2 regions of the Exiguobacterium sp. S22-S28 genome follow, and region 2 is predicted to be linked to the other one. Evidence: a T-box and tRNA genes for the amino acid it is inferred to sense, from the RefSeq annotation. Region 2 holds a T-box; the other holds one or more tRNA genes.
The links. A T-box is a leader RNA that pairs with one kind of tRNA and senses whether it is charged. The one in region 2 lies ahead of alaS (alanine--tRNA ligase), so its partner is inferred to be a tRNA-Ala.
Positions count from the first base shown of each region.

Region 1 (8,592 bases), on a different contig from region 2:
AACCGTTACATTGACTTGCTTCGTACTCTTCGCATCAATCGCGACCGAGCTTGCTTTTTTCGAGCCGACTGTAAAGGAAATCGGGAATGTGCCTTTGTTGGCGTCAACAGCCCCGACTGTTCCCTTCTTAAAGATTCCGTCTGTCTCCAGTAAGTTCTTCCCTTTGACGACAAGGTCGGATTGGACCGTTCCGGCCAACTTGTACGTTAATTTTTCATTGCTGTAGTTCTTCAAGTCGAGCGTGAAGCTGAATTTGTCACCGACTTGTTTCAAGGCAGCTTTCCCTTCACCCGACTTCGTCTCGGTGACGACGACCGGTGTCTTCATCGCTGCACGCAAATCCATCAATCCGGCACCTTCACGGCGTGGCGAATAATAGTTGCCTGTTTTCGCTTCCTGATTATATGATCCTGAGTCTAGCTGCGGACGGGATGTATTCATCAAGATGTTTTTCGCCAGTTTGACCCGCGTTGCACCACTGACTTTAAAATCTTTATCGACGCGTTGCATGACGAGTGCCGTTCCTCCGGCAACATGTGGCGCTGCCATCGATGTTCCGCTCATGACACCATACTCGTTGTCGTTGAGTGTCGAGTAGATTTTTCCGCCTGGAGCCGTGATTTCCGGCTTAAAGTCAAGATTTGGTGTCACGCCCCACGATGTGAAATCAGACATCTCGCCGGCAACCGGATTCGGTGCCGAGACTGCTTTTCCGTCAAACGTCACCGTCAACGCTTTACCGGCCTTTGCTTTCGCTTCCAGTTCGTTCCCGTCCGCGATACTTAACGAGACGAGCGGAATCGTCGGTTTATTCAGCGACATGCTGACATAATCCCCGTGATCAACACGACCGCGGACGATGACACCGGCTGCACCTTGCTTTTCAGCTTCCGCCTGAATCATCCCGTAATTAAAGCTGCCGTCACGGACGACGAATACTACTTTATTCTTCACGTCTTTCCCCGTGTAGTTCGTTTCACTTCCGTCACCGACATAGATCACGTCTTTTGCTGCTTTGTCGAACACCGGAATCGGATTCGGTGAATCTTGTTTTTGGTAAGCGAGATAACCGGCGTCTTCTCCATCAACTGTTAGTGCCATCCCTTCAAGCGTCAACTGTGTGTTCTCGACGGAAGCGACCTGCAGCGCCTCACTGATCAGTCCGGGTGAACCGACGACACCGATATCCGGATTCGACGCGTATGGGTTTCCGGCGCCGTTTCCTGCATAACCAGAGTTACCAGCAGAGATCGCACAAAGAATTCCGTTGTTCATCGCATTGACGATCGCCTTTTGTTCCGGATCGTCTTTTTGAACGAATGATGCCGTCGAACCAAGGCTCATGTTGATGACATCTGCACCGAGAGCAATCGCGTCATCAATCGCTTTAATGTAGATATCACTGAACGTCGACGGCATGCCTGGATCATTTCCGAATACTTTCATTGCCAGAAGCTGTGTTTCCGGTGCGACTCCTTTAATACCGCCGCTCGCCTCATCGCCGTTGGCACCGACTGTACCGGCAACGTGCATCCCGTGCATGGAAGCTCCCGGACCGAGATCACGGATTTCACTGTCATGATCCGCATAGTTGTATCCGTACGGTACTTTTTCTGTAAAGTAGTTTCCTTTTAAGCCTTTTGAAGATTTAAAGCTTTCGACTTTTGACGAAGTCAAATCGACTTTCGTCTCCGGACTGAGTACCATGTCCTTGTGCGTCGGATCAATCCCTGTGTCGATGACGGCAACAATCGTTCCTTCCCCTTTATAACCGTAATCCTGCCATGTTTGCTTTGCATTGATCATGTCTTTACTATGTACCATGTTCGGTTTGGCGCCTTTTTCGACTTCAGGACGCGCATACTCATGGGCGATATGTACACTTTTGACTCCGCTTAATTTTTCCAATTCTTTGATTTCACCGTATTTGACTTCTCCGCTGAACCCGTTCAAAACGGTCGTAAAACTTTCTTTATAAGAAACCGCAATGTCTTTTTGGGCAATCGTTGCTTTGACTTCCTTCTGCTTATTGACGATTTGATTCTTGAGTATGACTTTTTCGGTATTGCTTAATGTGCTGTACCGTTTATTTTGAGCTTGTGCGTGTTCAATCGCCGCTTTTTGATCGAGTTCGACGACAATCCGGACTTTTTCATTTGGACTGTATGTTTTTTCCTGCCCTGTTTTTTTCACTGAGAGTGCTTGTGGCTTTTGGACATTCACTTTTTGTGATGACGTAAGTCCCTCGGCATGAACCAGGCTGGAAGATGTCATGAGGGCAGCTGCCATCAGAGCAATCTTCTTTTTCTTCATTCGATTTCCTCTTTTCTAAAAATGTAGTGTTTGACAAAAAAAGAATATTAAACGAAAATTCTGTATTTTTAGTTTAGTTAACTTTCTTATCATATACAATTCAATTTCAATCCTTTTTTGTTTTTTTACCGTTTTATGCCATCGTTATAACCATTATCCTAAATTCCCCATCTGTTATCCGGTCAACAAAAAAACTCTTGGTTGCCCAAGAGTTTTCAGGTAAAACGATATGGAGACTATCGGGCTCGAACCGACGACCTTTTGGCTGCCAGCCAAACGCTCTCCCAGCTGAGCTAAGCCCCCGTGTGTTTCTATTATGAGTATACCTATTGCTGTTCATTTTTTCAATATAAAATTAGACCGCTTACAAAAAAATTCTCCCTGCCGCGATGGCACGAGAGAATCTCTTATTAATCGTTCAACTCACGCATCAAATCCGCCTGTCGCTCCAGTTCTGCTTGTTGCTCCAAGATCAGTACTTTTTTATACGTCCGCGCTGAAATCAGGATGCTGATTTCATATAAGACGAACAACGGGACAGAAATCATTAAATGCGAAGTGACGTCCGGCGGTGAGATCAACGCCGCGACGACGAATAACGCAAAGTAGGCATACTTCCGATTCTTCCGCATGAAGAACGGCGTCACGAGTCCAAGGCGTGTCAAAAACATCGTCACGACCGGCAGTTGGAACAGTATTCCAAACGGGATCGTCAAGCGGATCAAAAAGCTGAAATAGTTCTCGACGCCGATGACTTGTTCGATGCCGAGCTCTTGTCCGAGCTCTGTCGATACTTCAAGTAAAAACGGTAACAACCAAAAGTAAGAAAATGAAACACCAGCTAAAAATAAGAAGAACGTTACTGGAATATACGTCAACGTCGCTTTTTGCTCTTGGTCATGCAGACCGGGACGGATGAACGCCCAAAGCTGGTACATCCAAAACGGTGACGCCAAGACGATTGCGATGATGAACGCAAGATTCAGATATAACATCAGTGGATCAGCCACGTTAAAAGCGTTCAGACCAATTCCGAGCTCCTTTAAGTCAGCCTGCAGAAAACGTACAAGCGGACGGACAAGCGGAAAAGCTGCAGCGAACATGACCACCACGATGATGAGCGACCAGATGATCCGTTTCCGGAGTTCATCTAAGTGCGTCGTCATACTCTGCTCTTGATCGATCGCCATGATTCACTCACTTCTCTTTCGTTTCGTCCTTTTTGTCTTTATCATCTTCCATGATGCCGTTTGTCGCGCTCTTGAATTCTTTTAACGTTTGACCGGCAGCGCGGCCGAGTTCCGGTAATTTTTTTGGTCCGAAGATGATTAAAGCGACGACGCCGATCAAGGCGATGCTCCCCGGGCCGATACCAAGTGTCAACGGGATTAAGTTTTCCATTATGATTTCACTCCTTCAGCTGATTGCGAATAATGCTTCATGAAATAAACAAGCGACTGCAACTCAATCGACAGATCGATGTGATGGACGCGAACATGGGCCGGTACGTTTAATCGTGCCGGTGTAAAGTTCAGAATGCCGGTCACACCATACTCAACTAACTCGTCCGCTACTGACTGGGCGAACTGGGACGGTACCGTCAAGATGGCGACGTCGACATGGTTCGCTTTGATTTGTTCTTTCATATCTGACACGTGGTAAATCGGAACGTCTTGTGTCGTCGTTCCGACCTTGTCCTCATCCGCGTCAAACGCGATGACGATACGAGTACTATTATTCTTTAAAAAGTTATAATTTGCAAACGCTGTTCCGAGGTGTCCAACCCCGATTAAGGCGACATTCGTGACCTCGTCTTGGTTGAGTGTCTTTCGGAAAAATGTTAACAAATGTTGAACATTGTAACCGTACCCTTTTTTCCCTAACGCCCCAAAGTAGGAAAAGTCACGACGGATTGTCGCCGAGTCGACTTTGACCGCTTCGCTGAGCTCGGCTGACGAGACGCGCAGCTTGCCGGAGTTGTAAAGACTCTGGATGAAACGATAATATAACGGCAGTCGTTTCGCCGTTGCTTGTGGTATTTTTGTGTCTGGCCCATTCATACTGCAGTTCCCCCTTCGTCCACGTTCTGACGTGGCACCCAAATCATTGCAAAGAATTCTACTCTCCTTGATTGTAAACCACTTCACATAGAGTAACAAATATTATATTCGGCAGGATTTTTCGTGATAGACTAAGGGGTGGAAGGATGGATGGATATGATTCTCTTACAAGTAAACCAACTCTCAAAATCATTCGGCGTTGAGCCGATTTTAGAAAATATTAAACTCGAAGTACAGGAACGGGACCGGATTGCCCTCGTCGGACGAAATGGTGCCGGAAAATCGACACTTTTAAAAATCATCGCCGGCGAGCTGTCGCATGACTCCGGGGAAATCATGAAGAGCAAGGAAGTGCGGATCGGTTACCTCGCTCAGGACAGCGGACTTGAGTCCAACGAATCGATTTGGAATGAGATGCTGACCGTGTTCGAACACCTGCAGGATCAAGAACGGGCGTTACGCCGGATGGAAATCGAGATGGGCATGGAACACATATTAAACGATCCGACTGCCTACGACCGTCTCTTGAAAACATACGATCAAGCGCAACATGACTTCTCGGAAGCCGGCGGTTATCAGTTCGAAGCCAACATCCGCTCCGTCTTACACGGGATGCGCTTTTATCCGGACGATTATTCCCGCCGGATTCAGACGCTTTCCGGTGGACAGCGGACCCGGCTCGCTTTGGCGAAGATGTTGCTGCAGGCACCGGAACTGTTGATTCTCGATGAGCCGACGAACCACCTGGACATCGATACACTGTCTTGGCTTGAAAGTTACTTATCCGGTTACCGCGGCGCCGCCTTGATCGTTTCCCATGACCGGTATTTCCTCGATCAAGTCGTCAACGTCGTCTATGAATTGTCCCGCAACGTCTCCCGGAAGTTTACCGGTAATTATACGAAGTATCTCGAACAAAAAGCGGCGCTGTACGAACAGGAAATGAAACAGTTCGAACAACAGCAGGAAGACATCGCGAAGATGCAGGATTTCATCCAGCGTAACATCGCCCGCGCGACGACGACGAAACGGGCGCAAAGTGTTCGCAAACGCCTTGAGAAAGTCGACCGGATCGATCGACCGGACGGCGACGAACGCAGTACTGTCCTGTCGTTCCCGATTGAGAAACAAAGCGGCAATGACGTGTTACAGGTCAATCAACTTGCGGTCGGCTATGAAGCAGCCGTCTCAAAAAATATCACGTTTAGGCTGCAACGTGCCGAGTCGCTCGCGCTTGTCGGACCAAACGGGATTGGCAAGTCGACGTTGCTGAAAGTCCTCGTCGGCCGTCTGAAACCGTTATTTGGTGACTATCGTTTCGGCACAGGTGTCTCGATCGGCTACTACGATCAGGAGCAGGCGGAACTGAACGACCGCAACCGAGTCATCGACGAGATTTGGAACGAATGGCCGTTGATGCGCGAGCAGGAAGTCCGGTCCGTGCTTGGACAGTTCCTCTTCAGCGGAGATGATGTCTTCAAGCTCGTCCATGAATTATCGGGCGGTGAACGCGGACGACTGGCACTCGCGAAGCTGAAGTTACGTAAAACGAATCTGCTTGTGCTGGATGAGCCGACGAACCACTTGGATCTCGATTCGAAGATGGTCCTCGAAAACGCCCTCGTCGACTACGAAGGAACGTTGCTCTTCGTCTCCCACGACCGGTACTTCATCGACCGTGTCGCGACCCGTGTTATTGAGATGAGTGGCGATGGCGTAACCGATTATCTCGGTGACTACTCCTACTACATGGAGAAAAAAGCCGAAAAAGAAGAAATTGCCCGACTTGAAGCGGAAGAAGCCAAAGCGATCAAAGTCGCTTCGACGAAGACGATTGATAAAGAAGCACAAAAAGAAGCACGCAAAAAGAAACAACAGCTCGAGCAACTCGAACAAGAGATTGAACGGTTAGAGAACCGGTCGGTCGAAATCGAACAGTTGTTGTGTGAACCGGAAGTCTTTAATGATATCCCGAAAGCAACCGCCCTCTCAGCCGAACGCGATCAGATTGATATTGACCTGCTTGACCTGATGGAACAGTGGGAGTCGTTCCACTGATGCGCTCGAAAAGTTATGTCATCAACCTGATCCAAGGATTATTGTCCGGTGTGCTTTATTTCGTCCCGATGTATGCGGACTATGTCTCGGCTTTCATTCGTCCGGATGCGTTTAACGCCGTTTATCCGTTGTTCATCTTAATTTCCTGTATGATCGGTCTTGTCATCCAGACGTGGAGCGGACTGTTCATCAGTTTATTGTCCGGTCTGATTTGCACGTTGCTGACGACCCAATCGTTCGTTGCACTGAACGATCCGATGATCATTATGTATTACGGGGCTGTCTCTCCTCTGACCGCGTTTTTGATCAGCTGTGTCGGAATTTGGGCGCTCGCCGTTCTGTTTTATCTACTGGACGGTTTCCAGTACAGTAAACGTCATAAAATGGAATAGGCAACAAAAATAGACGAGGAAAGCGGATATCGAATCTGCTTTCCTCGTCTATTGGTATGGCGTTGTCTTATTTCGTAGGACGTGCAATCGTGAAGATGTCACCAATCTTGGCGTAATCATTTCCCGCGAGACGGGCAATCGCGCCTAAACCGTCGGCATCAATCCGGAACGAGTCTACGAGTTCATCCGCGACATGGTACCGTACGACTTCACCGATCAATAAATCAGCTGCCTCCAGATCAACGTGTTGTGTCAGTTTCAGTTCAAAGCGAATCTTCGCTTCCGCAACTGCCGGGACGTCAATCAAATCACTGTCGATCAACGTTAGATTCGTCCGCTCCAGTTCACTTTCACCGTAAGCGAGCGGGGCTGCCGTTTCGTTGACCGCTTCGACAATCTCTTCACTGACGATATGGATGACATACTCCTGATTGAGTAAGATATTTTTGGCCGTATCCTTTTCCCCTTGATCCGTCTTTTGGACTGCGATCAATAATTGCGGCGGATGGCTTGAGGCGACCGTGAAAAACGAAAACGGCGCAGCGTTAATCGTTCCGTCCGCACCTTTTGTCGTCACGAAGGCAATCGGTCGCGGGATGATGCTCCCGATCAACAATTTATAATTTTCTTTTGGACTGAGTGACTGTGGATCAAACTTCATTGTTCATTACCCGCTTTCTCTGATCACCCGAGCATGGCTGCGAGCGAATAGTCTCCAGCACCAATCAATGCGACGCCGAGGGCGATGACGATCAGGGCCATGTTGTATTCGTACCCGTTCTGTGTGACCCAGTAACCATTTTGACCGTGGACCTTGATGATGGCGATGAGCATCGATCCGATGATCAAGGCGGCAGCGAACCATAAGAACAAACCACCGGCAAACAACAAACCACCGACCAGTTCCGCTAGTCCTGCCGTAATTGCAAGTGTTTTACCCGGTTTCATGCCGATTGACTCGAACCAGCCACCCGTCCCTGCAATGCCATGCCCTCCGAACCAACCAAACAGTTTTTGTGTCCCGTGTGCCGCAAATGTTAATCCAATCACCAATCGAATAAGAAATAATCCTAAATCCATCATCTTGATCAAAACTCCTTTTACTTAATGTTTTTTAATTACTTTTTGTAACCTAAATACGACTATAAACTAATACTTACTAAAAGTAAATAGATTTGTTTTTGTTCTTTTTGTTACATTAAGTAAAATGATTCGATTTTTTTAGTGGAAGCGGGTATACTACAAGTATAGAAAGGATGAGTGCTGATGGAAGAGACATTGATTCCGACTGCCCTTTGTCCGAAAGTCGAACATGCCTTTGAAATTTTGGGCAAGAAGTGGACGGGCTTGATTTTACGTCATCTCATGACGAAGACCTGTCGTTTCAACGAAATTCAAGATGCGATTCCGGAGTTATCTGGTCGTATGTTAACGGAGCGCATGAAGGAACTTGAGGCGGAAGGTATTGTCATCCGGACCGTCATTCCGGAACGTCCGATTAAAATTCAATACAGTTTGACTGACAAAGGTCGTCAGCTTGAACCTGTCATTCGTTCAATCGAAGAATGGGCCGAGCTCCAAGACTGACATAAAAAGTCTCTCCGTTCAGGGGAGACTTTTTATTTACGTTTGTATTGAGAACGATTATCAATTAAACTAAAGAGGTTCACATCTTGGAGAAAGGATGATTCAGATGAACATCATGATTGGTTTTGTCAGCATGTCCGGCAACACAGAAGACATCGTACAGATCTTGCAGTCGGAACTCG
Region 1 covers NZ_JBHFFC010000033.1:145,527-154,118, forward strand. The annotation lists gene ACHA8N_RS16430 (S8 family serine peptidase) at 1-2,313, opposite strand, end outside; tRNA gene ACHA8N_RS16435 (tRNA-Ala) at 2,544-2,616, opposite strand; gene tatC (twin-arginine translocase subunit TatC) at 2,724-3,503, opposite strand; gene ACHA8N_RS16445 (twin-arginine translocase TatA/TatE family subunit) at 3,511-3,714, opposite strand; gene ACHA8N_RS16450 (redox-sensing transcriptional repressor Rex) at 3,714-4,373, opposite strand; gene ACHA8N_RS16455 (ABC-F family ATP-binding cassette domain-containing protein) at 4,530-6,431, shown strand; gene ACHA8N_RS16460 (hypothetical protein) at 6,431-6,823, shown strand; gene ACHA8N_RS16465 (flavin reductase family protein) at 6,891-7,484, opposite strand; gene ACHA8N_RS16470 (DoxX family protein) at 7,508-7,906, opposite strand; gene ACHA8N_RS16475 (winged helix-turn-helix transcriptional regulator) at 8,090-8,410, shown strand; gene ACHA8N_RS16480 (flavodoxin) at 8,517-8,592, shown strand, end outside.
Region 1: it has a tRNA-Ala gene. The T-box ahead of alaS (alanine--tRNA ligase) is inferred to sense a tRNA for this amino acid. The anticodon was not compared.

Region 2 (8,592 bases):
GGAACTTGTTGTCACGGGGACCGGCGTCGGAATCGAACTCGGTGGAACGTATCAAGCGTTCGGACGATTGATTGATCATCCGCGATTCGGTAAACAATTAAAAGCGGAGTTGATCCGGCGGTCGGTGCCGATGACAAAGCACGCGGCTGTCCGTTTCCTGACGAACGGTTCGTTTACCGGCATTGGTCCGAAAACAGCGAAAAATATTGTCGATGCCCTTGGTGAAGATGCCATCGACGTCATTTTAAAAGACAGCAAGGCGCTTGATCGTGTGCCTGGACTGAAACAAAAACAAGCGGATGTCATCTTTAGTCGCCTGGCGACGTTATACGGCGTCGATCAACTGATGCTCTTTTTAGCGCCGTTTGATGTCACCCCGAAACTGGCAGCGAAAATTTATGCTGCTTACGAAGGGGATGCGATGGCACGCATCCGTGAGAATCCCTATTCCTTAATGTACGAGGTTAGTGGAATCGGGTTTAAGACAGCCGACCAAATTGCCTCGCATCTGGGACTTGTCGGCTTGCATCCGGAACGGGTCGCAGCGTCAATCATGCATATTTTGGAGCAAGAGGCGGGCGAAGGACATGCCTTTGCGACCGTCGAATCGCTGTTGCAACGGGCACCTCGTCTGCTCGGCGAAGATCCCGGTGAGCGGCTGGAACAAGCGATCGAGCTGTTGTTGACGGAAGACAAGGTAAAACTCGAAGAAGGTTGTTTGTACTTACCAACGATTTTTTACGCCGAAGTCCGGGCAGCAAAAGAGTTGGCCCGCGTGATGGCGAATGGTGCGGAACAGGAAGTGGATGTTGCGACGATCTTATCAGCAATCGGGCAGCTCGAAGAACGATTCGGGATGGAATATGCGGTCCAACAACGAGAAGCGATCGAGCTCGCAGTCAAGGCTCCGCTGATGGTGTTGACAGGTGGTCCCGGTACCGGGAAGACGACCGTCATCAAAGGAATTTTGCATGCCCTTCAGGAAATTCACGACTGGCCGCTCGAAAAAAGTCAGGTCAAATCGGGTGATGTCTATCCGTATGTGCTCGTCGCCCCGACCGGACGAGCAGCAAAACGCCTGTCTGAAGCGACGGATGTCCCGGCCATGACGATTCACCGGCTCCTGAAATATGACGGAACGAACTTCCAATTAAACGAAGATCAACCGATCACAGGGAAGGTGTTGATCATTGATGAATCGTCGATGATTGATATTTATCTGTTGTCGAGTTTATTGAGGGCTGTGCCGAACGGAATGAAGATTCTGTTTGTCGGGGACCGTGATCAATTACCGTCGGTCGGTCCGGGACAAGTGCTCGCTGACTTGATGGATACGGACGGAATTCCGGTCGTCCGACTCAATGTCGTCCACCGTCAAGCGGAAGATTCCTCGATTCTCCGTTTAGCACATGACTTGAAAAACCGTGTCACCTCGGCCGATTTACTTGCTCCGTTGTCCGACCGTCGGTTCTATTCACTGGCACCGCAAGAATCCTTGCGTGGTATTGCCGCTTTTGCGGAGAAGGCACTTGCAAAAGGCTATTCGAAGTTCGACGTCCAAATTTTAGCCCCGACCTACCGTGGACAAGTGGGCATCGACGAACTGAACATCGTGCTTCAGCAGGTCTACAATCCGGAAGCGCCTAAAAAACGGGAAGTCAAACAAGGGACGCGGATTTACCGGAGCGGGGACAAGATTCTTCAGCTCGTCAACAATGCCGAAGAAAATGTCTACAACGGGGATATCGGTGAAATCGTCAATATTTTCTTTGCGAAGGAAAACGTCGATAAGGTCGATAAAATCATCGCTCGTTTCGATCAGACGGAAGTCGAATACAACCGGAGCGACTGGGATCAGTTCACACACGCCTATGCGATTACCATTCATAAAGCCCAAGGGTCAGAGTTTCCGATTGTTTTGATGCCGGTCTTTTTCACCGGTGCCTTCAAGCATTCCCGAAATCTTATCTATACGGCGGTGACGCGGGCGAAAGCCAGTCTACTTCTTTTCGGTGATCCACGTGCTTTTTATAAAGCCTCTCAGGAAGAAGAACCGCGCCGGCGGACACGACTCATCGAACGATTGGGCGGTATGACAAAGACTTGACGCGGTGCGTAAGATAGGTAATAATCACGATAGATGAATGGACGCAAAACGTTGATGGAAGTTAAGTAAGTCGAATGTTTCATGAACCAGAGAGAGGTGGGTGCGCTGGGACCATCTCCATGAAGAGTCGACTGAAGCTCCTTCCGGAGTCGAGTGCAAACACTTGCGGGTAATCTCCGTTAACGGATTTTTCGAGGTAAAGAGAGCATGTGTCTTTACGAACGAGGGTGGTACCACGAAAGCGATGCTTTCGTCCCTTTTCAGGGATGAATGTATCGTTTTTTTTGCGTTCAGGACAAATTAATCCATGGGGGTATTTTCGATGAAACCATTAAAACCGTTGACGGGTGCAGAAATCCGTCAGATGTATCTCGACTTTTTCCAATCTAAAGGACATGCAATCGAACCGAGTGCATCGCTTGTGCCGATTGAAGATCCAACATTATTATGGATCAATTCGGGTGTTGCTACGCTAAAAAAATATTTTGATGGACGGGTTATTCCGCAAAATCCTCGGATTGTCAACGCGCAGAAATCCATCCGGACAAACGATATTGAAAATGTCGGAAAAACCGCACGTCACCATACGTTTTTTGAAATGCTCGGAAACTTCTCTGTCGGAGATTACTTCCGTGAAGACGCCATCAAATGGGGGTGGGAACTGTTGACGAGTGACGAGTGGTACGGACTCGATCCGGAACGTCTCTCGGTAACGATTCACCCGGAAGATGATGCAGCACGTCAGATTTGGCTTGAACTCGGTGTCCCGGCTGAACGTATCATTCCACTGGAAGATAACTTCTGGGAAATCGGTGAAGGCCCATCTGGTCCAAACACAGAGATTTTCTTCGACCGCGGACCGGCATTCGGAGACGATCCAAATGATTCTGAACTATATCCAGGCGGTGAAAACGAACGGTATCTCGAAATTTGGAACATCGTGTTCAGTCAATATAACCATGATGGACACGGCAACTACACAGAATTACCACGTAAAAACATTGATACAGGAATGGGTCTTGAGCGGATGGCAAGTGTTATGCAAGATGTGCCGACGAACTTTGATACGGATTTGTTCATGCCGATCATTCACAAGACGGAAGAAATCAGCGGTAAACTTTACCGCGACGACGCAAAACTCGATGTCGCATTCAAAGTCATTGCTGACCACATTCGGACCGTTGCCTTTGCAATCGGAGACGGTGCGTTGCCTTCAAACGAAGGACGTGGCTATGTCTTACGCCGATTGCTCCGTCGTGCCGTGCGTTACGCAAAAATGCTGGGCATCGAACGTCCATTCATGTATGAACTCGTTGATACAGTCGGCAGCGTCATGGTCGATTTCTATCCACAAGTCCCGGAAAAGGCTGATTTCATCAAACGTGTCATTAAAAACGAAGAGGAACGGTTCCACGAAACGTTACATGACGGCTTGGCAATCTTGAATACAGTCGCGCAAACAGCTAAAAACAACGGGGAACAGATTATCAGTGGAGAAGATGCGTTCCGTCTGTATGACACATACGGTTTCCCGCTTGAATTGACAGTCGAATATGCAGAAGATCATCAGATGTCCGTCGACGAAGAAGGATTTAAACGGGCGATGGATGAGCAACGTAAACGTGCCCGTGCTGCCCGCGAAGACGGCGGTTCAATGCAGCAACAATCGGAAGTTTTGGCGACGTTGACCGTTCCAAGTCAATTCGTCGGTTATACGGAACTTGAGACGGATGCAAAAATCATTGCTTTGTTGCATGATGGAGAACGAGTGACAGAAGTTGCTGCTGGGGAAGAAGCACAGTTGTTGCTCGACATCACACCGTTTTATGCGGAAAGTGGTGGCGAAGTCGCTGACTCAGGAACAATTACAGGACCGGATTTCGTCCTCGATGTCAAAGATGTACAAAAAGCACCGAATGGTCAAAATCTGCATACCGTCATCGTTCGGACGGGCATTGCCTTGGCAGATGCGACAGTTCGTGCGACGGTCGAAGCGTCGTCCCGTCAGGCAATCACAAAAAATCATACCGCAACACATTTGTTGCATAAAGCACTGAAAGATACACTCGGCACACATGTCAACCAAGCAGGTTCACTTGTATCGGCAGATCGTCTCCGTTTTGACTTTTCACATTTTGGGGCAGTAACGGCAGAAGAATTGACAACAATCGAACAAGATGTCAACCAAGCAATTTGGGCATCACTTGCAGTCGAGATTGAAGAGATGAACATTGCCGATGCGAAAGCAAAAGGCGCAATGGCACTGTTTGGTGAAAAATATGGCGAGACGGTTCGTGTCGTTTCAGCGGGCACATATTCCATCGAATTATGTGGCGGAATTCATGTTCAAAACACGGCAGAAATTGGTCTGTTCAAGATTGTTTCAGAATCAGGAATCGGAGCTGGAACACGACGGATCGAAGCAGTAACAGGTGCTGGAGCATATCGTGTGATGAACGGTCACTTACAGACACTTGAACAGGCAGCACGTGTACTGAAAACAAAAACGACGGAAGTGCCGGGACGGATCGAAGCGCTTCAAGCTCAGCTTCGGGAAACGGAGCGTGCACATGAATCGTTACAAGCAAAACTTGCGAATATTGAAGCGGCGTCGCTAAAAGATGATGTTGAGCATATCAACGGAGTCCAAGTTCTCTCGAAACAAGTGGATGTTTCGGATATGGATGCACTCCGCGGTATGATGGATGAGTTGAAATCAAGTCTCGGTTCAGCAATCATCGTTCTTGGTAGTGCACAAGGCGATAAAGTCAACCTCGTTGCGAGTGTCTCGAAAGACTTAATCGATCAAGGATACCATGCCGGTAAATTGATCAAAGAAGTGGCAACACGCTGCGGCGGCGGCGGCGGCGGTCGTCCGGATATGGCGCAGGCTGGCGGAAAAGATGCTGCGAAATTAAACGAAGCACTTGCGTTTACTTCACATTACGTGCAATCACTGGCATAATAGAGAAGTAGTGTAAATGAAAGAGGTGATTAACGTGAGTCAGATGGATCAAACGATGAAATTTAATTTTCCAGAAGACGATAGCCAAGCAGCAACACGTGAAGTGTTGTTAACGGTTTATCATGCTTTAGAAGAAAAAGGCTATCATCCGATCAACCAGATTGTCGGATATTTACTTTCCGGTGACCCTGCTTACATTCCTCGTCATAACGATGCACGTAATATGATCCGAAAGATTGAACGTGATGAACTGTTAGAAGAACTCGTGAAATCTTATCTATCGGAGAGTGGAGACAAAAAATGAAGCGTGCCATCGGACTTGATGTCGGTTCGAAGACGATTGGAGTGGCGGTGAGTGATTTGATGGGTTGGACGGCACAAGGCGTTGAGACCATCAAATGGACAGAACCTGAATATCCGGTCGCCTTCAAGCGACTCGAGGCAATTATTAAGGAATACGGTGTCGAAATCATCGTCATCGGACATCCGAAAAACATGAATGGATCGATTGGTCCGCGGGCCGAGGCGAGTGAAGCCTTTGCACGGGAAATCGAGACACAGACAGGCCTTTCGACTGTTCTGGTCGATGAAAGATTGACGACGATGCAGGCAGAACGTATGCTGATTGATGCCGACGTCAGTCGAAAAAAACGAAAACAAGTCATCGATAAGATGGCAGCAGTCATGATCCTACAATCGTATTTGGATCGGGCAAACCGATAAGGAGGAAATGAGATGTCGGAAGAAAAACGGCAGTATCTCTTTCCTGATGAAGACGGTGGCGAACATCTTTTCGAAGAGTGGTACCGTTATGTCAGTGAGCGAACCGGTAAGACCTATCTATTTCTCGAAATGATTGGTCATCCGGAAGAGGGCGCAGATGATTTAATCATTTGCGAAATCGATGAGTTTGGCGAAGGCGAAGATGATTTTGAATTAAGCCTGATTGATGAAAACGATGAGCAGACTTGGGACGAACTCGAGGTTGCCTTAAAGGAGCGGATGAATGATGCAACAGAATGAACCTACACACTACGTAATTCCCGATGGAGAAGGTAACGAATTTAAATTTGCCGAGCGCTTACGGTATGAAAGCCCGCGCTCAAACAAAACATATATCTTCCTCGAGCCAGTCGGCGCGGACTATGATGAAGCAGACGAAGTTGATATCTTTGTTTATGAGTTAGAAGAATACGGAGACGGAGATGACGATTTCAACCTCGTTCCGATTGCAGAAGATGATGCAGAGACATGGGATGAAATTGAAGAAGTCTTCAATACATTAGAAGACGAGCTTGACTAAACCGACTCGTGTATAAGGTGGTGTCGTCAGAGCAGTGGCTCTTTCGATATCACCTTGTTTTAAGAGAAGAAGGAGGAACCGATGGAAAACGAATGGAAGAAAAATGCTGAAATTGAACAGAAGCGCCGCCGGACATCGCGCCGGATTACGCTGATCATCCTTTCAGTGTTATTCACGATTTTCTTGGTAGCAGGAGCAGCCATCTATATCTTTTTAAAGAGTTCACTTGAGCCAGTTAATGAAGAAGCGACGAAGTCCGTTAAAGTCGAAATTCCGCTTGGTGCTGGAACGAGTACGATTTCAAGTCTTCTTAAAGAGAAAGACTTGATTGCGAATGAGACAATTTTCCGTTATTACATCCGCTATAAAAATGAATCGTCATTTCAGGCGGGAACGTATACGTTGACACAAGCGATGACGCCGGATGAAATCATCAATGAATTGAAAACCGGTACAATTATGAAGGCGGCAGACGTTAAAGTCACGATTCCCGAAGGAATTACGATGGATCGTCAAATTGCAATCATCGCTAAAGCAACGGGCTTTAAAGCCGACTCCATTCGAAAATCGCTGACGGATGAATCGTACATTAAGACGCTGATTGAAAAGTATCCGATGTTAACGGATGAAGTGACAAAACAAGGTGTCCTTTATTCTCTCGAAGGATACTTCTTCCCGGCGACGTACGAATTCGATAAGGGGAAAAGTATCAATCAAATAGCGGAAACGATGTTAGATGAGATGGAAAAGATTTATGATGTGAATGCTGATGCCATTAAGAAATCAGGCATGACCTTCCACGAAGTGTTGAGCCTTGGATCAATGGTCGAGCGGGAAGCCGCGACACCGGACGATCGTCGTGAAATTGCCGGCGTTTTTACGAATCGTCTAAATGACGGCATGAAACTCCAATCGGATCCGACGGTTTGGTACGGTACAGGGGAAAACACTGCACTGACGACATTAAAAGATCTTGAGAACAATTCGAAATACAATACGTATAAATACGAGGGTATTCCGATTGGTCCGATTTCCACCGTCAGTAAAGATTCAATCCTGGCTGTGCTTAATCCGAACAAGACCAAATACGTGTACTTCTTTGCTCGACCACCAAGTGATAAAAATCCACGCGGGCAAATTTTATATGAGGAAACTTATGAAGAACATCAACAAAATGTTGTGAAGTATAAACCGGAATGGGTCGAATACGAAGCAAGTAAAGAGCAATGAACAAGGGGGTTGATCGGAAACGGTACGTTCGTTTCCGGTCAACCTGTTTATGCGCAGAAGGAGTGAATTCCGAATGAACGATTTTACCGCATATGTCGAAGGGATGATTCGACCACGGGATCCTTTATTGCAAGAAATGGAAGCATATGCAAAAGAACACCATATTCCAATCATCGAATTGACGGGATCAGAAGTACTGTTGTCGTTATTGACGTTACAACAACCGAAACGGATTCTCGAACTCGGTACCGCGATTGGCTATAGTGCGATTCGGATGGCACGTGCTCTGCCGGATGCCCGGATCACGACCGTCGAACGAAATGCGAAGCGATATGCCGAGGCTAAGATGTTCATTGAACAGTCAGATGTTGCAGACCGGATTGACATCGTTTTTGCCGATGCAGTAGAATTAGCCGAAACCTTAGATCAGCAGTTTGATGCCGTTTTTATTGATGCGGCCAAAGGACAGTATAAAAAATTCTTTAACGGTTATGGGCGATTGGTGCCAATAGGCGGCGTTTTATACACGGATAATCTATTTTTGCACGGAGATGTTCTTGAGGAAGATCCTAAAATGTTCGACCGGAGAAGACGCCGGCTTGTTCGGCTGGTCAAGGAATTCACGGTATGGATGATGGAGCAAGACCAATATGATACGACGATTTTCCCACTTGGAGACGGTGTGTCCGTCAGTCGGAAGGTGAAGTCGGAATGAATGATGGAGGTACGAATTCAATGCAAAAACCGGTTGTAATTGGTGTGGCTGGAGGAACAGGTTCAGGAAAGACGACGGTCGCACGGTCACTTGTCGACGCATTCCCAAGTGAATCCATCGTCATGATCGAGCAGGATGCTTACTATAAGGATCAAAGTGAATTATCAATGGAAGAACGTTATCAAACCAACTATGATCACCCGTTTGCTTTTGATAACGACTTATTGATTGAGCATATCAAAGCCTTGCGAGAAAATCAGGCAGTTGAAAAA
Region 2 covers NZ_JBHFFC010000029.1:183,855-192,446, forward strand. The annotation lists gene recD2 (SF1B family DNA helicase RecD2) at 1-2,107, shown strand, start outside; T-box leader at 2,150-2,368, shown strand; gene alaS (alanine--tRNA ligase) at 2,430-5,072, shown strand; gene ACHA8N_RS12665 (IreB family regulatory phosphoprotein) at 5,107-5,376, shown strand; gene ruvX (Holliday junction resolvase RuvX) at 5,373-5,795, shown strand; gene ACHA8N_RS12675 (DUF1292 domain-containing protein) at 5,808-6,095, shown strand; gene ACHA8N_RS12680 (DUF1292 domain-containing protein) at 6,082-6,375, shown strand; gene mltG (endolytic transglycosylase MltG) at 6,457-7,605, shown strand; gene ACHA8N_RS12690 (O-methyltransferase) at 7,679-8,320, shown strand; gene udk (uridine kinase) at 8,341-8,592, shown strand, end outside.